DNA from 3 places in the Pseudoalteromonas sp. DY56-GL79 genome. Region 3 is predicted to be linked to each of the others. Evidence: predicted binding sites of a transcription regulator. Region 3 holds the regulator's gene; each other region holds the start of a gene.
The links. Region 3 encodes ArgR, which controls arginine synthesis, uptake and breakdown. Its sites were predicted from a motif close to ANTGAATANNTATTCANT; they were not measured.

Region 1 (8,135 bases), on a different contig from region 3:
CGGTTCAGAGTGCTCTTATTTTTGCCGTTAAGACGGCGGTCAATAAAATGCGCCATATAACACCCTCTTCATACTAACAAGTTACTGTGACTTTCTAACTCTTAAATACCATTCTGAAAGTAGGCGAACTTGTTTTTGGGTATAGCCTTTATCAACCATACGATTGACAAAGTCCTCGTGCTTCTTCTGATCTTCGGCAGAGGTTTTTGCATTAAATGAAATTACAGGGAGTAAGTCTTCGGTATTAGAGAACATTTTCTTCTCGATAACCGTTCTTAGTTTTTCATAGCTGGTCCATACTGGATTGTCACCATTGTGATGGGCTCTTGCTCTTAAAACAAAGTTGACTATCTCGTTACGGAAATCTTTTGGATTGGAAATACCGGCTGGCTTTTCAATCTTTTCCAGCTCGCCGTTAAGCGCGGCTCTATCAAACAGTTGACCTGTATCTGGGTCACGATATTCCTGATCTTGGATCCAAAAGTCTGCATAGGTAACATAGCGGTCGAAAATATTTTGGCCGTACTCAGAGTACGACTCAAGGTAAGCTGTTTGTAGTTCTTTACCGATAAATTCGACATATTGTGGGATTAGATACCCTTTTAGATGGCTTAGGTAGCGCTCTTGTACTTCAGCGTTAAATTGTTCGCGCTCAATTTGCTGCTCAAGTACATAGAACAAATGAACAGGGTTTGCTGCGACTTCACTATGGTCAAAGTTAAACACACGAGAGAGGATCTTAAAGGCAAAGCGAGTTGAAAGGCCGTTCATGCCTTCGTCAACGCCTGCATAATCTCTGTATTCTTGATAGGATTTAGCTTTTGGATCTGTGTCTTTTAAGCTTTCACCATCGTAAACCCGCATTTTTGAATAGATACTGGAGTTCTCTGGTTCTTTAATTCGAGACAGTGCTGAAAACTTCGCTAAAGTTTCTAAAGTGCCAGGCGCACAGGGGGCTTCCCTGAGTTCACTATTTTCAATAAGCTTCTCGTAAATTTTGACCTCTTCAGACACGCGTAAACAATAAGGCACTTTGACGATGTAAACACGGTCTAAAAATGCCTCGTTGTTTTTATTGTTCTTAAAGGTTTGCCATTCAGACTCGTTAGAGTGAGCGAGTATTAGGCCGCTAAATGGTAGGGCGGAAATACCCTCGGTACCATTGTAGTTGCCTTCTTGGGTTGCAGTTAGCAGCGGGTGTAGCACCTTAATGGGTGCTTTAAACATCTCGACAAATTCCATCAAACCTTGGTTCGCAAGACATAGCGCGCCAGAATACGCATAAGCATCAGGGTCATTTTGAGCGAAATGCTCAAGTTTACGAATATCAACTTTACCCACCAGCGCTGAGATATCTTGGTTGTTCTCATCCCCTGGCTCTGTTTTCGCGATAGCAATTTGATCAAGAATGGAAGGGTAACGTTTTACGACCTTAAATTGTGTAATATCTCCATTGTACTCATGTAAGCGTTTAGTTGCCCATGGAGACATTATCGTTTTAATATAGCGCCCAGGAATGCCGTACTCTTTTTCAAGTAGGTCGGCATCTTCTTGTGGGCTAAACAAGCAAAGCGGGTGGTCATTAACGGGTGAGCCTTTTAAAGAATAAACCGGCACCTTTTGCATCAAATACTTGAGCTTTTCTGCGATAGACGATTTACCACCACCAACCGGGCCGAGTAAATAGAGCACTTGTTTGCACTCTTCAAGCCCCTGTGCGGCATGTTTGAGATACGATACTATTTGTTCAATGGCATCCTCCATACCGTAAAACTCATTGAAGGCAGGGTATCGAGCTATTACTCTATTCGAAAACAGCCGACTAAGTCTGGCATCTTTCGACGTATCGATCATTTCTGGTTCGCCTATTGCCATCAGAAGTCGCTCAGGTGCGCTGGCATAGGCTGATTTGTCATTTTTACAAATTTCAAGAAATTCCGCGATGGTGTACTCTTCTTCTTGCGCGGCTTCATATCTGGCCTGATAATGTTCAAATATTGTCATAACGACCTCCAATAAGCTACTTGGTGTGGTTTGCGGATCACAGATTTGGAAAGGTTACTTAAAGCTTAGTCGTGATATGAAGAATACCCAAAAAAAACTAGATTTTTTATGTATTAATGTTGAGTTACAGGCATGAAAAAAGGGCGCTTGTGCGCCCCATTGTTGCATCAATACTGATAGTTGATGTTAAGCTAGGTTGCTGTTAGCGAAATCCCAGTTAACAAGTGCCCAGAAACCTTTAAGGTAATCAGGACGAACATTACGGTAATCGATGTAGTAAGCGTGTTCCCACAGGTCAACTGTGATGATAGGGGTAACACCTTCTTCAGTCAGCGGAGTCGCTGCATTTGAAGTGTTAACGATATCTAGAGAGCCGTCAGCTAGTTGTACTAACCAAGTCCAGCTTGAACCAAAGTTGTTAACTGCTTTGTCGTTGAAAGCTTCTTGGAATGCTGCGAATGAGCCCCATTTTGCATTAATTAGTTCAGCAACTTTACCTGTTGGTTCGCCACCTGCATTTGGCGCAAGGCTGTGCCAGTAGAAAGTGTGGTTCCAGATTTGAGCAGCATTGTTGAAAACACCACCTTCAGAGCTACATACGATCTCTTCTAGTGATTTACCTTCAAAGTCAGTACCTTCGATAAGACCGTTAAGCTTTACAACGTATGTGTTGTGGTGCTTACCGTGGTGGAATTCTAGCGTCTCTTGAGAAACGTGCGGCTCAAGAGCATTTAGTGCATAAGGTAGTGACGGTAGTTCAAATGCCATATTAATCTCCATTTTTTGGTTGATTTGCCAATAACACGTACGAAAGGTAGCTAACATCAGCCCACTTTTCTATACCATTGGCCTATATAGTGATACTATAATTCCTGACTATTTTACTCAAGTTTTGGCAAACAGCAATGCGTGCCAGTGACTTAATGACTTATAATACACATTCTTTGTGAACATATGCCGAATAGCAGTCAAAGTGTAGAACATCATGACAGGCGGTCATGCTTATTTTAGCCATGTATCCCGAGATTCTATCGCTGCTTAAAGCTTGGCATTATGAATGCAACAGGTGTTGTTAAAGTGAGTAGCAAGCTAAAACGCCGATGCTAAACTAGATATTGATAAGCATTGGACGAAACGTCATTTTGAGGTAACTAATGGAAACTATTGACAAGATTAAACAGCAGATCGAAGAAAATCCAATCATCTTATATATGAAAGGGTCGCCAAAACTCCCTAACTGTGGTTTCTCTTCGCAGGCATCTCAGGCTTTGATGGCGTGTGGTGAGCAGTTTGCTTATGTTGACATTTTATTAAATCCAGACATTCGTGCTGAACTACCGCATTATGCGAACTGGCCAACTTTCCCTCAGCTTTGGGTAGAAGGTGAGTTAATCGGTGGTTGTGACATTATCATTGAGATGTTCCAAAAAGGTGAGCTTCAACCTCTTATTGCTGAAACAGCAGCTAAATATAAGAAAGACGAAGCAGCAGCGGAATAAGCTAACCGCTTATGGCAGAGTCGATACTCTGCCATGCTTTATTTTTTAAAAATCTTCTAATATCTTCCTACCTACTTTTCTTAGCAAGTCTTTTTGTCTGATGTTTGGTTGAAAACCAGAAGTTCATTGAATTTAAGATATCTACACTTTCATTAACGCTATTCGCGTTTATCTAACTTAGAGCTACTCGCTTATTTTTATCAACTCAAGTTGACGTTAGCGTCAAGCTAAAAACGCTCTCTGTTTTGCATACCTATATAAACAGTGTAATCGAACGTGCTTCGATATTGAGTTCTATAAAATCCAAAAAGTGAATAATTATTCATTTTTAACTTGGTTTACGTTTACGTAAACGTTTGCTTTTGGTTGTGTCTCGTTGCATTTTTATTGGTGTGATACCGGTGTCATTTTGCAAATTTATATTCACTATTTTCAAAGTGGCAAATTTATTACGATTTTGGCTAACTTGTCTTACCAATGAGAAATATTCAAGTTTATGAATATGTATTCATATTTGTGTTGACTCTACTTTCAATCAAGGCTAATTTTGAATATCTGCCAGCATTTCGTCGTACCGTCATGGGCTGGCCGTTGTAGCAAGGGGAGGAGTCTATGTTATACGACTCAAAATTAGAAAAAGATAACTGTGGATTTGGCTTGATTGCGCATGTAAGCGGTCAGCCGAGTCACAAACTGATCCGTACAGCAATCACAGGTTTGGACCGCATGCAGCACCGAGGTGGTATTTCTGCAGATGGTAAAACCGGTGATGGTTGCGGTCTGTTATTACAAAAGCCGGATAGTTTTTTCCGCGCCGTCGCAGCTGAAAACGATTGGCATGTAGGCAAAAACTATGCGGTAGGTATGCTATTTTTAAATCAGGACTATGAGCTTGCAGCTGCGGCTGAAAAAGTGATCAGTGAAGAATTAGAAAAAGAAACACTGACGCTCATAGGTTGGCGTGAAGTACCCACCGATCCATCTATGCTTGGTCCTATTGCTAAAGCACAATTACCGCAGTTTAAACAGGTTTTTGTCGGTGCTCCAGAAGGGTGGCGTCCTAAAGATTTAGAGCGTCGTCTATATATAGCAAGACGACGCATAGAAAAGCGTTTAGAACAAGATGAGCAGTTTTATATTTGTAGTTTGTCCGGTTTAGTGACTATCTACAAAGGCTTAATGATGCCGGCGGATCTACCGAATTTTTATACGGATCTTGCTGATATGCGGATGACCAGTGCGATTTGCGTATTCCATCAACGCTTTTCAACCAATACACAGCCTCGATGGCCGTTGGCGCAACCATTCCGCTATTTAGCTCACAATGGTGAGATCAATACCATTGAAGGTAACCGTCAGTGGGCGAGGGCACGTGCTTACAAGTTCGCGTCACCTTTATTACCAGATTTGCAAAATGCGGCACCGTTTGTCAATGAAACGGGTTCTGACTCGTCTAGTTTAGATAACATGCTAGAGCTATTTTTAGCTGGTGGCATGGACTTATTCCGTGCTATGCGTATGTTAGTACCACCTGCATGGCAGAAAAATCGCGCTATGGATGAAGACTTACGCGCATTCTATGACTTTAACTCCATGCATATGGAACCGTGGGATGGACCAGCTGGCATCGTGATGTCTGATGGGCGCTTTGCTGCCTGTAATTTGGACCGTAACGGTCTTCGTCCTGCCCGTTATGTGATCACACAAGACGGCTTTATTACGCTTGCCTCGGAAGTGGGCATTTGGGATTACGCGCCAGATGAAGTTATTGAAAAAGGTCGCGTGGGTCCAGGTGAATTACTGGTGGTTGATACTTTACATGGCAAGATTTGGCAGTCCGATGAAATCGATCAAGATTTGAAATCCAGACATCCATACAAAACTTGGCTTGAGCAAAACGTTAAGCGTTTAACGCCATTTGAAGCACTAGATGAAAAAGCGGCTGGCAAGCGCGATCTTGACGATGAAACCTTGTTGACCTATCAGAAGCAGTTTGGTTATACCAACGAAGAGCTCGACCAAGTTATTCGCGTGATGGGTGAAAATGGCCAAGAAGCAACTGGTTCAATGGGTGACGATACGCCATTTGCAGTGCTATCTGAAGGACACCGCTCGATATTTGACTACTTCCGCCAGAAGTTTGCTCAGGTCACTAACCCGCCAATCGATCCGTTACGGGAAAATCATGTAATGTCACTGGCGACTTGTATTGGTCGCGAGCAAAACGTTTTTAACGAAACCACAGGTCATGCTAAACGTTTACAGTTTGCCTCGCCGGTACTGACTTATTCTGATATGCAGCAGCTATTAACCGCCGATGATGACCATTACTGTGCGTGCAAAATTTCATTGATTTACGATATTCAAGAGTCATTGCAAGATGCAATCAAGCGCATCTGTGATGAAGCGGTTGCAAAAGCAGGTTCTGGATGCGTGATGTTAGTGCTTAGTGACCGAGAAATTGCTGCAGGCAAGCAAGTTATCCCAGCGGCGATGGCCGTGGGGGCGGTACAAAGGCGACTGGTGGATGGCAACCTGCGTTGCGATACCAATATTTTGGTTGAAACAGGTAGCGTAAGAGATCCGCACCAGTTTGCTGTTATGTTAGGTTTTGGCGCAACAGCGATTTATCCTTATCTAGCCTACGAAACCCTTGTGGCAATGTGTGATAAGAAGATCATTAAAAAGTCTTACCGCGAGGTGACTTTGTCTTATCGCGGCGCGATTAACAAAGGTTTATACAAGATCATGTCGAAGATGGGGATCAGCACCATTGCTTCCTATCGTTGTTCGATGTTGTTTGAAGCCGTCGGTTTATCCGATGAGGTGGTTGAATTGTGCTTCAAAGGAGTTGCAAACCGTATTAAAGGTGCGTGTTTTGACGACTTTGCCTTGGAGCAACAACAACTCAATAAATTGGCATTTAGCAAGCGTAAACTGCTATCACACGGTGGATTATTAAAGTATGTGCATGGTGGTGAATACCATGCCTATAACCCAGATGTCGTGCAAACTTTGCAGACCGCAGTTCGTTCGGGTAACTATCAAGACTACGTTAAATATGCGGAGCTGGTAAATAACCGTCCAATTACCAATCTGCGAGACATGCTTAAGCTTAATACGGCGCAACAAGCAATCGACATCAACGATGTTGAGCCTGCGACTGAGCTATACAAACGTTTTGACTCAGCCGCGATGAGTATCGGGGCTTTATCACCGGAGGCACATGAAGCGTTAGCAATTGCGATGAATCGCCTCGGCGGTTGCTCTAACTCTGGTGAGGGTGGTGAGGATAAGCTACGTTTTGGTACAGAAAAGAATTCGCGTATTAAGCAAGTTGCTTCTGGCCGATTCGGTGTGACACCACATTATTTGCGTTCAGCTGACGTTATTCAAATCAAAGTTGCGCAAGGGGCAAAGCCGGGCGAGGGTGGTCAGCTGCCGGGTGAAAAAGTCACCCCTTATATCGCAAAGTTACGCTATTCGGTTCCTGGTGTTACTTTGATTTCGCCGCCGCCGCATCACGATATTTATTCGATTGAAGACTTAGCTCAGCTTATTTTTGACCTCAAACAGGTCAACCCTGAAGCGATGATCTCGGTCAAGCTGGTTTCAGAACCCGGTGTCGGCACGATTGCGACTGGTGTTGCTAAAGCGTATGCCGATCTCATTACCATTGCCGGTTATGACGGTGGTACAGGGGCGAGTCCGCTGACATCGGTAAAGTATGCAGGTAGTCCGTGGGAGCTTGGCCTTGCTGAAACGCAACAGGCGCTGGTTGAAAATGGTCTACGCCACCGCATTAGGTTGCAAACAGATGGCGGCTTAAAAACCGGCTTAGATATTATTAAAGCAGCAATTTTGGGTGCCGAGAGCTTTGGTTTTGGCACAGGCCCTATGGTTGCGCTTGGCTGTAAATACCTGCGGATCTGTCACCTTAATAACTGTGCAACCGGTGTTGCGACACAAGACGATACGCTGCGTCAAAAGCATTATCACGGACTGCCAGAAATGGCGATGAACTACTTTAAGTTTATTGCGCAAGAGGCTCGTGAATTAATGGCTGCTTTGGGAGTTACAAAACTCACCGATTTAATTGGTAGAACGGATTTACTTGAAGCCATTGAAGGTAATACTGCGAAGCAGAAAAAGCTCGACTTAAGTCCGCTTCTAGCGAAGCCGAACAATCCGTCAAATGAAGCGCTGTATTGCACCCATACTAATCCATCACACTACAGTGGTGCGTTGAACGAAAGCTTACTAGCGAAAGCTAAGACGGCAATTGATGAAATGACGGGTATCTCGTTGGTGAGTCGTATTGCCAATACGGATCGCTCTATCGGCGCAATGTTGTCTGGTTATATCGCGAGCAAGCATGGTAACCAAGGTATGGCAGCAGATCCAATTGCACTCGAGTTACATGGTACTGCAGGGCAATCGTTTGGAGTGTGGAACGCGGGTGGTCTTGAAATGACATTAGTCGGTGATGCTAACGACTACGTTGGTAAAGGGATGGCTGGTGGAAAGCTAGTCGTGCGTCCTCCTATCGGTTCAAGCTTTGCCTCTCATCAGGCGGCTATCATCGGTAACACCTGTTTATATGGCGCGACCGGCGGTAAGTTGTTTGCTGCA
Region 2 (8,135 bases), on a different contig from region 3:
TTGTTCAGCTTGCTTTACAATTTGTGCATCTGGAGAATGACCTTTAGGACAAACCGCCACAAAATCAGTACCTAATGTTGCCGCAAGCAACATCAATGAATGTGTTACGTTGTTGCCTTCACCGAGATAAGCGATTTTGATCTGACTGACATCGTCGTAAGTTTCAAATAAGGTGAGAAAATCAGCCAACGCTTGGCAAGGGTGATATAAATCACATAGGCTATTCACAACTGGCACCGACGAAAACTCAGCGAGCGTCTCAAGCGTACTATGATGATTTACACGAGCCACAAGGCCATCGGCCCAAGTCGAAATATTAAGCGCAAAATCTTTTACGGATTCACGCGCCCCCATTGCACCATTTTGCTGATCTAAATACACAGCATGGCCGCCTAATTTGTGGATACCGATATCGAACGACAAACGTGTTCTTAAGCTCGGCTTTTCAAATAGCGTGACTATCGACTTGCCAGCTAAGGCTTGGTTATATTCTTGCGGTTGATTTTTAATATTTTTTGCAAGCTTTAATAAGTTCAAAACTTTAGTTTGGTCTAATTCCAAACCAGTTAAAAAATGCTTAGTCATGATGTTTTCCTACGGCAGAATTTGTGTACCTACGTGCTCACCATTGAGCAACGCAATTAAATTTTCTGGCTTTTGCCAGCTAGAGATGTACACCCCTCGTCGTAAGTGTTGGGCAGCGTGAAGACTGGTCTTAACTTTGACCTCCATCCCGCCCACAATGACCTTTTGCGTGATTAACGTTGAAATCTGTTCCGCGTTAAGTTGATTTAATGGCTGTTTATCGCCATCAAGTACCGCCTCAATGTCAGTCATAAAAATAAGTTCTGCACCAAGTTTACTGGCGATAGCAGCTGCTGCTTCATCCGCATTCACGTTGTATAAATGGCCGTCAGCGCCAATACCTACTGAACTAACAACAGGCAACCTATCAAACTCCAACACTGCTTCAAGCATGCCACCTACACTCGCTTCACAGCTACCCACACGGCCAAGCGCTTTTAGTTTTTGAGTTGTGGTAAACCCTGCATCATATAAGCACAGCCCAACGGGCTTGAGCGTGGCGGTAATGGCGTCCGCCATCAGTTGCTTGTTAGCACAGCCTGCAAGTGCACCAACAATATAGGGCATTTGCTCTTGCGGACTGATCCGCAATCCTTGATGTTTTGCAGTAGCAAAACCGGCATCGGTCAGCCACTTATCAACCAGCGCCCCGCCACCATGAACAATCACAAACTGCTTGTGTGGTGCATCCTGTTGAATTTGCTTGATAGCTGAAAACAATGCTTGCGCTGCACCCTCTTGATTCAACACCGCGCCACCTAGTTTTATCACCCAAGTTTGTTTGCTCATGCTGATACTCCTAAACCTTGATAATGCTCAAGTCCCGCCGCCAAGTTCATACACTGTAATGCTTGGCCTGCAGCCCCTTTAAGCAAGTTATCAATCGCGACAACCACGATCAGTTGATTGCCCTTTTGCTGCCAACCAATATCCACAAAAGGTTGATTTTCAACGGCTTTGATTGATGGAAGTTGACTCCCCTTTAACCTGATCAGCGGCTCATCGGCAAGCACCTGGTAAGCGGCATCGACTTGATTTGGTGTGACATTTTCTTTCAGAGTGACGTAGATCGTTTCCAAGATACCACGCTTAAAATTCCCTAAATGCGGCGTAAACAACACTGGGTGTTCAAGGTATTTTTCTATTTCTGGACTATGTCTGTGCGTAAACAAACCGTATGGTGCAAGAGATACTTCGCAAAAGTGTGTGGCGACATTCGCTTTTCTTCCTGCGCCGGTAACACCAGAAACAGCATTGATGATAACTGGCTGCTCTGTTATCAGATCAGCTTGTTGTAATGGCTTAAGTGCATTGAGTGCCGCAGTCGGATAGCAGCCCGCGACCGCCACTAACTTTGCCGTTTTAATAGCATCGCCATACCATTCAGCTAACCCGTATTGCGCTTGCGCTAACCAGTCTTGATGTGGGTGAGAAAAACCGTAGTAAGTTTCGTAGTCTTCATTGCAAGATAAACGGTAACCTCCAGATAGGTCAAAAACCCGTTTGCCCATCTGTAAAAATACCGGTGCAAGTTCCACGCTAACCTTGTGATCCGTGCATAAACACACATAGTCCGATGATTGCTCTATCAATGAAAAAGCTTGCTCATTTAAGGGTTGCAGCTCAATATCTAGCAAGCCCGAATATTCTGGATATAAATCGCTGATGAATTTGTGTTTGTCTAAGCTTTGCTCAGATACAAAGCAATGCGCAAGTGTGAAGGCAGGATGCTTGGCAACCAGCTTAGCAAGCTCAGCGCCACTGTAGCCGCTCGCTCCGATTATAGATACTTTCAACATAGTGTTCTCAAGATTAAAAAAGTTTGATTTGGATTGGTTCTGCTAGTTGTTGAAGTCAAATCGTCGCATTGCTGTTCCAAAATATATTTATGCTAAAAAAGTGAATTGATATTCACTCTAAACATCTTTATATTTTTATGCAAGAACTTTGAATAAGTATTTTAGGAATTTTTATGAAATTACCCGCTTTTATGGAAATGTATCAGCAACTGATCGCCGCGCCATCTATCAGTGCATTAGAAGAAAGTCTCAACATGAGCAATCAGAATGTGATCCATCTACTCGCGCAGTGGTGCGAAACGTTAGGGTTTATCGTTGAAGTAACAGAGCTTGAACATGCAAAAGGAAAATATAACCTAATTGCAAGACGAGGCAGTGGCGATGGTGGATTAATGTTGGCCGGCCACACGGATACCGTGCCATTCGACGATAGCCGCTGGCAATTTGATCCTTTTAAATTAAGCGAGCAAGATAATAAATTATATGGTCTTGGAAGTATTGATATGAAAGGCTTTTTTGCTTTCGTATTGAATGCAATCTCAGAGCTTGATGAATTACAGCAAAATGCTCCTATCATGATTTTAGCCACCGCCGATGAAGAAACCACTATGGCTGGAGCTCAGGAAATCGCAAAACATCCAAGCTTGAAGCCGGCGCGCTGTATTATTGGTGAACCCACCGATATGGTGCCAGTATTTACCCACAAAGGCCATATGACGACCGCCATCCGCATCGTTGGTCGCTCAGGTCATAGCTCAGATCCAGAGCGCGGCTTAAATGCCATTGAAATCATGCATCAGGTGATTGCAAATTTATTAAAGTTAAGAGAAGAATTAAAGAATAAATATTCAACGCCACATTTTGCTATTCCTTACCCAACTTTAAACCTTGGGCACATTCATGGTGGCGACAATGCCAACCGTATTTGTGGCTGTTGTGAACTACATATTGATATGCGCCCTTTGCCTGGTCTGAGCATCAAAGAATTACAAGCCATGCTCACGGCAGCTGTAGCACCCATCAATACACATTATCCGAATAGTGTCTCGGTTATAGATATGCACGAACCCATTCCGGCTTTTACCGGCTCAACGGATTCTGCTTTGGTGAAAATGGCTGAGCGCCTGTCAGGACAACAAGCAATTGCTGTAAACTATTGTACCGAAGCACCATTTCTACAGCAGCTAGGTTGCGAAACTATCGTTATGGGACCGGGTTCGATTAATCAAGCACACCAACCCAACGAGTTTTTAGCAATGGAAAAAATCCAGCCAAGTCAGGATATTATTAAGCAGCTAATAAGAGAAAGTTGCTTTGCTTAGCGGATTGGCGAGTTCATCACTTCACGCTCAGGCAATGAAATCGCTGTAATGATATGTAATTGCCATATTCACAGTCTGCACTATACCTAACTGCATTGCAGTGATGGTTGAAGATCCCGTCATCGCTGAGCGGTCATGACAGGGATCATAGTGCGGGCGCCAAATCAAAAGTAGCTAGAATTAGTCGAGGTGCTCGCAAGCAATTTAGCGAGGATATAACCGTGACTGAAACAACACCACCAGACCTATCGCAACCGTTACTTATTGATCCAGTCCAGAGCAGCCCAGCAGCTCCAACCACCAGCTTAGGTCCACTGCAACATTTGGTCGGCACTTGGACTAACCAACCCTTAGCCAACTCAGGATTGGGTGGCCCCGACAAACCATTTTCTTACTGCTTAATGCCACTACCTCAAGAAGCCAGCTATATTCTTAAAAATTTCTCCTATTATGAAGAGCTTACTTTCTCAGCCATCCATGGCACCGCACCAAATCGAGGAGGATTTGGTACCCAGGTCGCTAATACCTTATTTTACGAACAAAGAGTTTATTTTGCAGAAGGTCCAGCGAAAGATCAGCTAGTCCATGCGGAAAATGGTTCGTTGTTGTATTTATCAGATGCAAAGCAATTACTTGGCCCGTATGGCAATGGTGAAAATCCAGGGCTTGGCAACGAAACCGTACCAAACAGTGTGGCGCCAACTCAAACTTATGACTTTATAAAACAAATGTCAGTTCCCCATGGTAATTCCATTTTAGCCAGTGGGCATTTTCAATCAGGTACTGGTGTCCCGACGATCCCAATGCTGAGCCAAAGTGATATTTTGCCTATGGGATTACCCCATGGGATCAGTACGGCTCAATACACCACCAAAAGTGTTGGTAACTTAAATCCTGACTTTACACTCAATCCAAACCAGCCTTTAAATAATGCCTTAGAAGTTTCTCCTCCCAAGAAGTTTATTCTACTTGAGGTCGATACCGCGCATTCAGGGATCCCAGTCACGAATATTGGCTTTGAACAACAACATGCAAAAGTTAGCCGCTACGCGATTAGCTATTGGCTTGAGTCACTTGACGGTAGTGATAACTTCACGCAACTGCAGTATTCGCAAAATATCACAATGGAAATTCCGATCGCTGGTCAACTCGTAACTTTTCCTCACATTACGACCAATACTATGGTCAAGAAGGCATAAAAATAGGGGCGCTGCTGAGCCCCTATTTCCGAAGTGCACGTTTGATTAAATTGGTGAGCCTGGCGGCATTGCAAGCGCTTTAAAGCTTTCAGGCCACTCTCCTGAATCTAAGTAGTGATTAATTTGCTGCGCGAGCATATGTTTAAATGCTTGCTCAAAAGCAACATCGCTAAATACCGACGACTGATTAAAGTCTTTCGCAACTTTTGCTAAATAAAACTTTAACTGCGCCTGCACTTCAGGTGCGACTTTATCGTTGTTACTCAGTTTTACAAGCTGAGTTGCACTTAGGTATTGCACTCGTTGCTGTAGCTTTTGAGCCATACCTTTGCTGCCTGACTGGGCAAATACCTGCTGATATAAAGCCTCTAAAAGTGCCTGTGTACCAAAATATTGAGTATCACGTGCATGCTGCTGTGCAAGGCGGTTTAATCGCTGTGGATTAAGCAGCAAGTCAAGGCTATGCTGTGCGGCGACTTCTGGTAATGCCATCGCATCTAGGGTTAGTCCAGTTCGACCTTTAATACTTTCGCGAGTTTTGTACTCACCGTAAGCCTTAGGAGGTATTAACGCCAAAATAGAGTCAGGGATAGTCAACGCCGCAGGTGACAGCGTACTCAAAAGCGCATTGGCCGCATTTTGTTGCACCTCTTTAGCCACAACTTTCGCCCCTTTTATTACCTCGTCACCGCGAACTTCATAGTCGTAATCCACGCCGCCAATCAATTTTACTGCGGCTTCAACCTGATAACGATGGAAAAGATACAGTGGTACCAGTTTCTCCTCTAGCTGCGACAGAGCAACTCCTTTTTGAATGCTGTGAATACCAAAGTTATTCAACGCCTGCTTGCGCACATCCAACACACGCAGTAATTCGGCAGCAGGATCCGCACCGTTATCCCAAAGGTGCGCCGTTGGGTGTGCTCCGCCCTGCGCTCTTGCATCAGAGTCAGAGATAAATTCAAGCCCCTGCGCCTTATTCTCAGCAAGAATAGCTGCAAGCTCAGTGGCTTCATCAGCACCACCGAAATCACTGTAACCATATTTAATCACTTGCGTATCCCACGCGCCCATGCCTTTTGCGTAGCCCTTAGTGATATCCAGTTGGCCATTTTCAAATCCTACCAGCGGATGAGGATAGTCCATGACTGACGCGCGATCCTTTACCGACGCTGAGAAGTTGTGTGCAATGCCCAACGTGTGGCCAATTTCATGTGCACTCAACTGACGAATACGGTCTAGCGCCATAGCATGAAGTCGCTCAGTCACCTCATTACCCTCAACAAACGGCGCAGAAAGTGCCTCGGCGATAAGAATATCTTGACGGACACGCAACGAACCTAACGTCACGTGACCTTTTAAAATTTCACCGCTACGAGGGTCAATCACCGACGCGCCGTATGACCACCCCCGAGTAGCACGATGAACCCACTGGATCACGTTATAGCGAATATCCATAGGATCGGCATTTTCAGGAAGTACTTTGACTTGAAACGCATTTTTGTAGCCAGCAGCTTCAAATGCTTGATCCCACCATTTAGCACCATCAAGTAATGCTGTTTTGACCGGCTCAGGTACGCCAGGATCAAGATAGTAAACAATTGGCTCTACGGCCTCCGAGACTTGTGCAGTTGGGTCTTTTTTCTGTAAACGGTGGCGTGGGATATAACGCACAAACATTGACTGTCCAAGCGGTGCTGAGTAATCCTTATGCTCGATACTCCAATAACCCGATTGCGGATGAAACGCACGTGGCTGGTAGTTATCGTCAGGCAGCTCAATTAAAGAATGATGCTGATGTACTGTAAGCGCATAAGGATCTGCACTCACCTGACGTACATATTCACCAGGCTTTGTCCCTTTGAATGTCAACACGGCTTCAAGCTCTGTGTTTTTAACAAATGCCTTTGAACGCGACATAAACACAGCGCTGCGGCTTGAGTCTAAGCTAAAACTACCTTGATTACGATTTGCCAACGTGCGAGAAACACCATGCACATCGCTGAGTAGATAAGGCGTGTAGTCAACCAATACACTGTCTTTATCTTCTGCGACCACGTTGAACCCGTGTAGAATGCTTGAAGCAAAAGCCTCTTTAACACTTTGCTTTTCGGCCTTATTATTCGCACTTGCGCGATAATAAGTGTTGATAGCACGCAGCATCACCTTATCACCAAAACGTTCAAACTGAACTAAGTGCGTACCGCCTAGCTGACCGCGGTCTAAACCGATATCATTCGAACCTACACCATAAGGTAAACTATGCTGTAACAAGAAAGGGGCGTCTAGTTTGTCGATGTCTAAGTACAATTTGCCGCTCGAATCATCGCTATAGAAGGCGTAAAAACCGGGATGATGATTAAAACTGGCAGTAAATTCGTCAATAGACTTAATTGCTGCGTGTGCTTGGGTTATCATACACAGTAGCAAAGCGGATACAGTTTGAGTGAAGCACGTTATTTTTCTCATGGCTGCTCTTTGTTATTTATGGTTTTGAGGCTTAACCCCAGTTGTATATGAAATCGTATACAATTTACAGTCTTTCAAGACGAATTACAGCGCTGTTTATGGCACCTCTCACACTATTTATTGCCATAAACACAAGGTGATCAGGATTTAAAAAATGCGTAGACTCCCTCCGGTGTTAATTGAAGATGGTTGTTCTCGTGAGTTGGTTTCTTTAATCAGAACCATTCTCGCGGCATGTAAAGAAATATCGTTCCGTGTTGGCCAAGGTGCACTTTCAGGTGTATTAGGCTCAACCTTAGATGAGAACATTCAAGGTGAAACGCAAAAGAAGCTCGATGTACTTTCAAATCAACTATTGAAAGATATTTTGCTTGAATCTGGCTATGTCAAAGCCATCGCTTCTGAAGAAGAAGATTACACCGTCGCCGGCAATCCAAAAGCGAACTATATTGTCGCTTTCGATCCGTTGGATGGTTCATCCAATACCGACATTAATTCACTAGTCGGTACTATTTTCTCTATTATGGAAGCGCCTGAAGGTTCAGACCCTAGCGATCCTGCAATCTTTATGCAGCCAGGTCATAAACAAGTTGCAGCGGGCTATGTGTTATATGGCCCATCAACCATGTTAGCGCTATCAACAGGCAAAGGAACTCGCTTGTTTACTCTGGACAAAACTCACGGTAGCTTCCTACTCACGCAAGACTTTGCAGCCATTCCTGAAGACACCAAAGAGTTTGCTATCAACGCTTCCAACCAAC
Region 3 (8,135 bases):
ACGCTGGGTATTATTGGTTATGGTCACATTGGCACCCAGCTTGGCATTATGGCTGAGAATATCGGGATGAACGTCGAGTTTTATGACATCGAAGATAAGCTCACGCTCGGCAACGCAACGCAGTTACACACGCTAACGCAACTGCTACAAAGAGCGGACGTGGTCAGTTTGCATGTACCAGAGACATCACAGACCAAAAACCTTATCGGCATGGCTGAAATTGAAGTGATGAAACAAGGCGCAATCCTAATTAACGCATCACGTGGAACGGTTGTTGATATCGACGCCTTAGCTGAAGCTTTAGCGGCCAAGAAACTTTCTGGCGCTGCTATCGATGTATTCCCCGTTGAACCAAAATCTAATCATGAAGAATTTGTCTCACCACTACGCGAGTTTGACAATGTACTGCTAACCCCACACGTTGGTGGTTCTACCCAAGAAGCACAAGAAAACATTGGTGTGGAAGTCGCGGGTAAGTTGGCAAAATATTCAGATAATGGTTCAACAGTCACGGCAGTTAACTTCCCAGAAGTTTCTCTACCTGAATTATCAAACCGAAGTCGTTTATTACACGTACACGTAAACCGCCCAGGCGTACTAACGCAAATCAATCAAGCGTTCGCTCAGCACGGTATCAATATTGCGGCGCAATACCTACAAACGGATGAATCTATTGGTTACGTAGTTATCGACGTCGATAGCGACCACTCTGAAGTAGCACTGAAAGAGTTAAGTGCAGTTGAAGGAACTATTAGAGCACGTATTCTTCACTAATACCAATTGAATTAATTCTCTAATCAATTTGAAGGGTGAAATAGCATATTAGCTTCGTTAAAAATTTCTCATTTAGAACAAATAAATAGCAAAATTTTTGCCTTGCTACTAAAGCTATTTCCCCGCTTCAAGATAGATCATTTACTTAATACAACTGGTATAAGAAGAATCAAGCATAAAAAACCAGTCGCTGTGAAGTGACTGGTTTTTTTTGTATCAATTTGGCTTACGCCATGAAATCAACACCTTCTTTGATGTCTTTTTCAAGTGTCGCTAGCATGTCGTCTTTTGCTTTTTGCTCAAACGCGCTTAGCTCACCGTAAGGAAGTAACTTCTCTACACCGTTTTTACCAAGGATAACCGGCTGTGCAAAGAATGTTGCATCGCCTGTGTTACCTTCAACGTATGCGTACTCAAGTACTTCTTCACCTTGTAGACCTTTCACTAGTGAGAAGCAGAAACGTGCTGCTGCTGCACCCATTGAAAGTGTAGCTGAACCGCCACCCGCTTTAGCTTCAACCACTTCAGTACCCGCGTTTTGGATACGAGTCGTTAGTGCAGCAACTTCTTCGTCAGTGAACTCAACACCTTCAACTTGAGAAAGCAGAGGTAGAATTGTAGTACCTGAGTGACCACCAATTACTGGGATCTTAACTTCAGCAACGTCTAGACCTTTAAGCTCTGCGATGAAAGTTTCAGCGCGGATAACGTCAAGCGTTGTTACACCGAATACGCGAGCTGGATCATAAGTACCTGCTTTTTTGAACACTTCAGCAACGATTGGTACCGTGCCATTTACTGGGTTTGTGATGATACCAACAAGTGCTTTAGGGCAGCTTCTAACGATACCTTCAGCAAGTGTCTTGATGATACCTGCGTTAACGTTGAATAGGTCAGCACGGTCCATACCAGGCTTACGAGGCATACCAGCAGGGATAAGCACTACGTCAGCACCAGCAAGAGCTGGGTCTAGGTCGTCTTTACCATAACCCGCTACTTTTACCGCAGTTGGGATGTGAGATAAGTCAACTGCAACACCAGGTACAACAGGTGCAACGTCATAAAGCGCTAACTCAGAGCCAGCTGGAAGACCATTTTTAAGCAATAAAGATAGAGCTTGACCGATACCGCCAGCGGCACCTAATACAGCAACTTTCATTTGAATTCTCCATAATTTGAAGGTGGAATTGAGTGTGCAGTAAAGATAATGAAAAGCGCTGTTAAACACAAATTAATCACGGTTATTTTCGAGATTTTTTGACTAATGTCTTAAATAAAAGTGTAAAGATCGCGACACTTTGTACACTTATGCTTTACGACTGCCATTTTGGTCGCGCAAATTTGGGAATCTCGGCGGTTTTGTGTAGAATTTAAAGATTAGCCGTAAAAGAAGACAGACTATGCAGCCGCAAGAAAAACAAGAAGCACTGATCAAAGCATTTAAAGCCATTTTAAAAGAAGAAAACTTTGGCTCTCAAGGTGAAATTGTTGATGCTCTAAAACAACAAGGATTTGACAACGTCAGTCAGAGCAAAGTGTCGCGCATGCTGAGCAAGTTTGGTGCTGTGCGTACACGTAATGCCAAACAAGAAATGGTTTACTGCTTACCCGCCGAAATGAGCGTACCAACAGCAAAAAGTCCTTTACGTCAGTTAGTCGTTGATATTATGCACAACGAAATGATGATTATTATTCGAACCAGTCCTGGTGCTGCCCAGTTAATTGCGAGGCTACTTGACTCATTAGGCACCGCAGACGGCGTATTAGGTACGATTGCCGGCGATGACACGATTTTTATTGCCCCTGCCAAAGTATCTGAAATCGACGTTACTTTAGACAAAGTAAAAACCCTGTTCGATAACGTTTAGTCTATTACTCTTATCGGTGCTAACTCACAGGTTAGCACATACTTTGATATTTTAGCTTCCACAAAAACGCTTCCCCCTACTATCACGATAAACAGAATAAATTGCTTATCTTTACAGCAAAAAAACGTTTGACATAATATGTCTAAATGTGGCAACTTTAGAAACACATGTGAGGCTTTCTTACAACGCATGGATGGTTTTTAAGCTGATTGACTAGCTTTTCGGATTTGTTTCCTACAGTGTCTCAGTCTTTCCGGACACGAACGCTATTCGCTTCACTCAATCATCTCACATTCTATGATGCGGAACTCACCGCTTGATACACACAAAGATACCTTATGGCGCTGAGTGGACAATTCACTTACTTAACCGCTTAAAAGGAAATACAAGGAACTAAGGAACAGCAATGGAATTTTTAAATACTGCATTTACGTTTCCCACTGTTATTTTTTCAACACTATTACTGATAGTGCTGTTGTTCTGGCTAATTGCTTTACTCGGTTTTGCTGATATCGATATCTTAGAAGGCGATGTTGATATTGAAGCCGAAGGCGCAAGCTCTGGTTCTTTTTGGGAAGTCGCTTTTGGCGGCGTCCCTGTGAGTATTTCATTGAGTTTAATCATCGCGCTGGGCTGGATTGTCAGTATTTATGTACAACAGTTTTTTGCTTACCTACTAGGCAATGGCATTTTCTACTACCTGATGGGCACGGTATTTATGCTTGTTAGCCTCATTGCTGCATTACCACTAACCGCCGTCATTGTAAGACCATTACGACGCTTTTTCGAAAGCCAAGAAACCACATCAAAGCAAGCGCTGGTTGGGCTCGAATGCGTTATTGCAACATCGAGAGTTAGCAACACGTTCGGTCAAGCCAGAGTATATATTCAAGGAACAGAGCAACTCATCGAAGTGCGCTCGGATGAAGATAACACTTTCACACTAGGAGACAGTGCCTTACTTATCGAACATGACACCCTTACACATAGCTACACGATTGTGGCTAAACCTTGGTAATAGTACGGAAAATAACGGAATTTAGGAACGAGTTGGTATAGCTAATACCAGCTCAAACAATATAGCGCAACGCAGGAAAAAACATGGAATTTCTAAACAACCTCGGACCGGTGCTCGCAATCGTGGGCATATCCATCGTCATTATTTTTGCCATTCTACTTCTGATTGGAAAGTTCTACCGCAAGGTTGAACAAGGTCAGGCATTGATCATCAACAAGATGAAAAGCGAGCCGGATGTCACGACTACAGGCGGCATTGTGCTACCTGTGATCCATAAAATGGAAGTCATGGATATTTCAACTAACCGCATGGTATTGGAGCGTCGTGAAAATAGCGGCCTGATCTGTAAAGACAATATCCGTGCCGACATCGCCATCACTTTTTACATTCGCGTAAACGAAAACAAAGAAGATATCCTACGCGTTGCTAAACAAGTTGGCTGTGCCCGCGCATCGGCACCAGAAACCTTACAAGCATTATTTGAGGCAAAATTCTCCGAAGCCTTGAAAACCGTTGGTAAGCGCATGAATTTTGAGGAGCTATTTACCCATCGTAATGAGTTCCGAGATTCTATTAAAGAAGTGATTGGACAAGATTTATCTGGCTATACGTTAGAAGATGTGGCGATTGATTATCTTGAACAAACCTCTATCGACAAGTTAGATCCAAATAACATTCTTGACGCTGAAGGTATTCGCCGTATTACCGAAAAAACCTCACGCCAAAACGTGGAAACGAACCAACTTAAATGCGATGAAAAAGCGCAAATCGACAACCAAAACCAAGCAGCTTTTGAAAAAGCAGCAGAAGTCGAGCGCCAACGAGAAGATGCTAGCGCAAGACAGCGTCGTGAAATCGAATCGGTGCGCGCTCGCGAAGCCGCAGAAGCTGAACGTGTTAAGCATGAAGAGCGCTTAAAAGCCGAAGAAGCACGCCTCAAAGCGGACGAAGCAATTGCAATTGCAGAGCACAATAAACAGCGTGAAATCGATGTTGCAGAGCAAAACCGCCTTCGCTTACTCGGTATAGAAGAAGAAAAAGTCACGCGTTCTCGCCAGATTGAAATTATCGAACGTGAGCGCGAAACCGAAATACTACGTATTCAAAAGGCCAAAGCGCTAGAAGTTGAACGTAAAGAGATTGCCGATGTTCAGCGTGAACGGGTTGCCGTTGAGAAAACCGTTGCCGAGGAACAAGAGCGCATCAAAGACGTACAATGTATTGCTGAAGCCGAGCGTGAAAAGCAAGCAAAAATTATTCTTGCTCAAGCTGAGGCTGAAGAAGCGTTGGTTAAAGATATTGAAGCGGCTAAAGCTAAAGAGCAAGCTGCCGAATTTAAAGCCCGTGAAATGGAAAAAATGGCCGCAGCAGAACTACGTATTGCGAACCAAACCGCAGAGTCGAAGAAAATTCTTGCCGAGGCTGCCCAAGTTGAAGCGGCAGCGCCTGGTCTTGCAGAAGCCGATATCATCAAGGCAAAAGCCGCTGCAAGTGCGATACAAGGCGAAACAGACGCCAAAGTGTTACAGCAAAAACTAGAAGCCGAAGCACAAGGTAAACGTGATATCGGCCGCGCCGAAGCCGAAGTACAAGCAGCAATGGCTGAAGCAACTAAGAAGCAAAGTGAAGCCGAAGCGCAAGGCAAACGTGAAATTGGTTTGGCAGAAGCTGAGGTTCAATCAGCAATGGCTGAGGCAATTGAAAAACAAGGTGAAGCAGAAGCTATCAACCTTGAACGAAAGATGTCAGCAGAAGCCAAAGGTCTTACAGAGAAGCTGGAAGCACTGAATAAGATGGATAAAGACGCCCGTGAATACGAAGGCTTTACACTACAGCTAAATCAACAGAAAGAGCTGACGCTTGCGAGTATCGAGGCAAACAAACAAGTTTCTGCAAGTCAGGCTGAAGTATTAGGTAAAGCACTAAGCGGTGCTGATATCAACTTTATGGGCGGCGACGGCCAGTTCTTTAACCAGTTTATGAATGCCATCACAGTGGGCAAGTCAATTGACGGCTTAGTCGGCGAAAGTAAGACGGTACAAACCGTATTTAAAGATCACCTAAACGGTGAGCGTAATTTGATGGACGACCTAAAAGGGGTGTTGGCTGGTGCTAATGCGTCGTCGGAAACGCTAAAAAACATCAACATGAGTAAGTTCTTCCAACAACTAAGCAATAGCTCAGATGCGGACAAACAGCAGCTACTCAAGTTACTTGGCGGCTCGTTAAATGGCAGTAAACAAAGCGAACCACTAGAGTAATTAACCCTGAGGAGTCAATCTGCTTGGCTCCTCTCCCCCATTTGCGACAGCGCACATAGGAAAGCAAAGAATGACGGAAGCAACGCAACAAGCGCCAGAGCGAACGCTCGAACAAGACTCTTATCAACTGATTAAACGCCGGCTTAGTAACTTTGGCAGTGAACTGAAAAGTCAGATAGATAAACTCAACCAACAGCGTGTTGACACTTTTGGCAGCACCGAGCTTAAAGTGAAAGGTCGAGCAAGAGTTCGCACTGAGCATAACTGCGTACCGCGCGACATTGTACTGATCGGCGACAAGCTCATCTTTGCTTATAATGTGTTTATGGGGCTTAAACAAAATACCCAAGTCAGCGATGTATTCACCGTACAAAAGCTACACTTGCAAGAAGAGCATTACGAAATAGAACCTTACCCGCAAGAAACCAAATTCCTCACTGACCAACGTTTCTTACGGGACTTCGACGAACTATACACGTATTACAAAGACACCCGTCTACAGCACCTATTTGTTAAATCAAACAAGCTTTTTGCACTATTTCAGATTGGCGAAAAGCTCTCTGATGTCCGCGTGTTTCGCTGGCAAATCGCCAAAGACGAAACCTTAGATTACATTGATAACCGAGGAGAGCGTGACCTAGGCGAAGTGGAAAACTTTGACTTTGAATGGCAAAAAACCGATCGCGCCGATCACGTCGAAGGCCGTCACCCACATATTAATGTAAACGACAAAGTATTTATTGAAGTATCGAGTGGCAAACTCACCGTAAAAATAGAAAACAATACCCAAAGCGGTGAAGGTATTTATCAAGAAGCCGTTGATGACGCCAGTCAATCACTCGCAGATTGCGATTTACGTTTTGCCGAAGTTGGCGAAATGGTGTTGTTAAAGTTACTTCCCTACCGAGAAAAACAATGGCGTTATTTTATTTATAATTGCCGCACCCAACAGGTATTGCGCCAAGATGCGCTGGGTGGTGCCTGTGTTCAATTACCTGAGAACCAAGGAATTATTTTTCCTGGTGGCTATTATTTACAATCTGGGCAAACACGCTATTTTGACGACCAACTGGACGATTTAATTTTCCATCGCCAGATCAAATCACCCAATGGTGAAGATGTACTGTATATCTTCTACGAACCAAACGAGGGTCGCTACGCACTTTTCTCTTACAATATTATTGAGAAAAACCTGCAAAATCCTATTTATTGTCATGGCTATGGAATTTATGACGATGGCTTAGCGCTAACCTTTAAAGCAGAGCCTGAGCCTGAGCGCGTGCACCCTATTCAAATCTGGCAAAGCCCATTTTGTGGCAGCGAGTTTGCCGCACAAGCCCCTCGCGCAACCGGCTTATTTGGCCGGATCGGCAACCCGGATTTAGTACGCGCGATTTCTGATTTATACAGTGTGTTCAAAGCCATTAACGAACAAAGCCCCACGGTCTTTCATTATGAAGATTTAATTGCCCTCACCCGCAGTATTTTAGACCGCTATCATTGGCTTGCTGAAGCGGACTTTGCAGACGTCACAGCAAAACTACATGAAATTTTTGAAACTTCGGAGCAGGTACTCGACGAATTTGAAAAGGTAAGCCAAATTGAGGCCGACGCTCGGCGCGCAGAAGCGGAAATAGAGCAAGCCATGCAAGATGTGCTTCGCGAGGTGAGACCTGATAGCTTTAAAACAGCGGAGCAATTCGTTCAGAGCTTAGAATCTCTCAAACGCTTGAAAGGCAAAGTGATAAGCCTTGAAGAAGTGAAGTATATCAATCTTGGCGCGCTATCTGTCATGCTGCAGCAGATTGATGAGCAAACCTTGAGTTTAAGCCATAAAACTGCGGAGTTCTTGCAGCAAGATAGTGCTTTGGCGCCCTACTACGAGCAACTAGACTCCTTAGAGCAAGCCAGAGCACAGACAGAGAGTGTCACCGAGCTTAACGGCTTTTTGGCAACCTTGGAAACCTTGAGCGCTGAACTTGATTTGCTCAACCATACCATGCTGGATCTCGACATTGACGATAGCCGCATTCGCACTAAAATTTTGGAAGATGTCAGCGCCATTTATGGTCAAGTAAACCGCGCCAAAGCAGCGTTAGAAATCCAGAAAAAGAGCGTGGGCAGTGTTGAAGCAAAAGCCGAATTCGCGGCTCGCTTTAAGCTTTTCAGCCAAAGTATTACCAGCGGTCTAAGCGCTGCCAAAACCCCAGAGCA

Region 1: the regulator ArgR is predicted to act here: its motif matches at 3,999-4,016, upstream of gltB (glutamate synthase large subunit).
Region 2: the regulator ArgR is predicted to act here: its motif matches at 2,484-2,501, upstream of argC (N-acetyl-gamma-glutamyl-phosphate reductase).

What each region holds. Positions count from the first base shown of each region.
Region 1 is NZ_JANHZS010000002.1:239,483-247,617, forward strand. Features, by position in the region: gene NO992_RS02460 (YeaH/YhbH family protein) at 1-56, opposite strand, end outside; gene NO992_RS02465 (PrkA family serine protein kinase) at 82-2,004, opposite strand; gene NO992_RS02470 (Fe-Mn family superoxide dismutase) at 2,191-2,772, opposite strand; gene NO992_RS02475 (Grx4 family monothiol glutaredoxin) at 3,159-3,503, shown strand; gene gltB (glutamate synthase large subunit) at 4,116-8,135, shown strand, end outside.
Region 2 is NZ_JANHZS010000006.1:170,623-178,757, reverse strand. Features, by position in the region: gene NO992_RS06360 (ornithine carbamoyltransferase) at 1-585, opposite strand, end outside; gene argB (acetylglutamate kinase) at 595-1,374, opposite strand; gene argC (N-acetyl-gamma-glutamyl-phosphate reductase) at 1,371-2,381, opposite strand; gene argE (acetylornithine deacetylase) at 2,558-3,706, shown strand; gene NO992_RS06340 (heme-binding protein) at 3,928-4,905, shown strand; gene NO992_RS06335 (zinc-dependent metalloprotease) at 4,951-7,374, opposite strand; gene NO992_RS06330 (class 1 fructose-bisphosphatase) at 7,529-8,135, shown strand, end outside.
Region 3 is NZ_JANHZS010000003.1:87,772-95,906, forward strand. Features, by position in the region: gene serA (phosphoglycerate dehydrogenase) at 1-774, shown strand, start outside; gene mdh (malate dehydrogenase) at 1,001-1,933, opposite strand; gene argR (transcriptional regulator ArgR) at 2,175-2,642, shown strand; gene NO992_RS02965 (DUF1449 domain-containing protein) at 3,049-3,660, shown strand; gene NO992_RS02970 (SPFH domain-containing protein) at 3,744-5,921, shown strand; gene NO992_RS02975 (DNA repair ATPase) at 5,992-8,135, shown strand, end outside.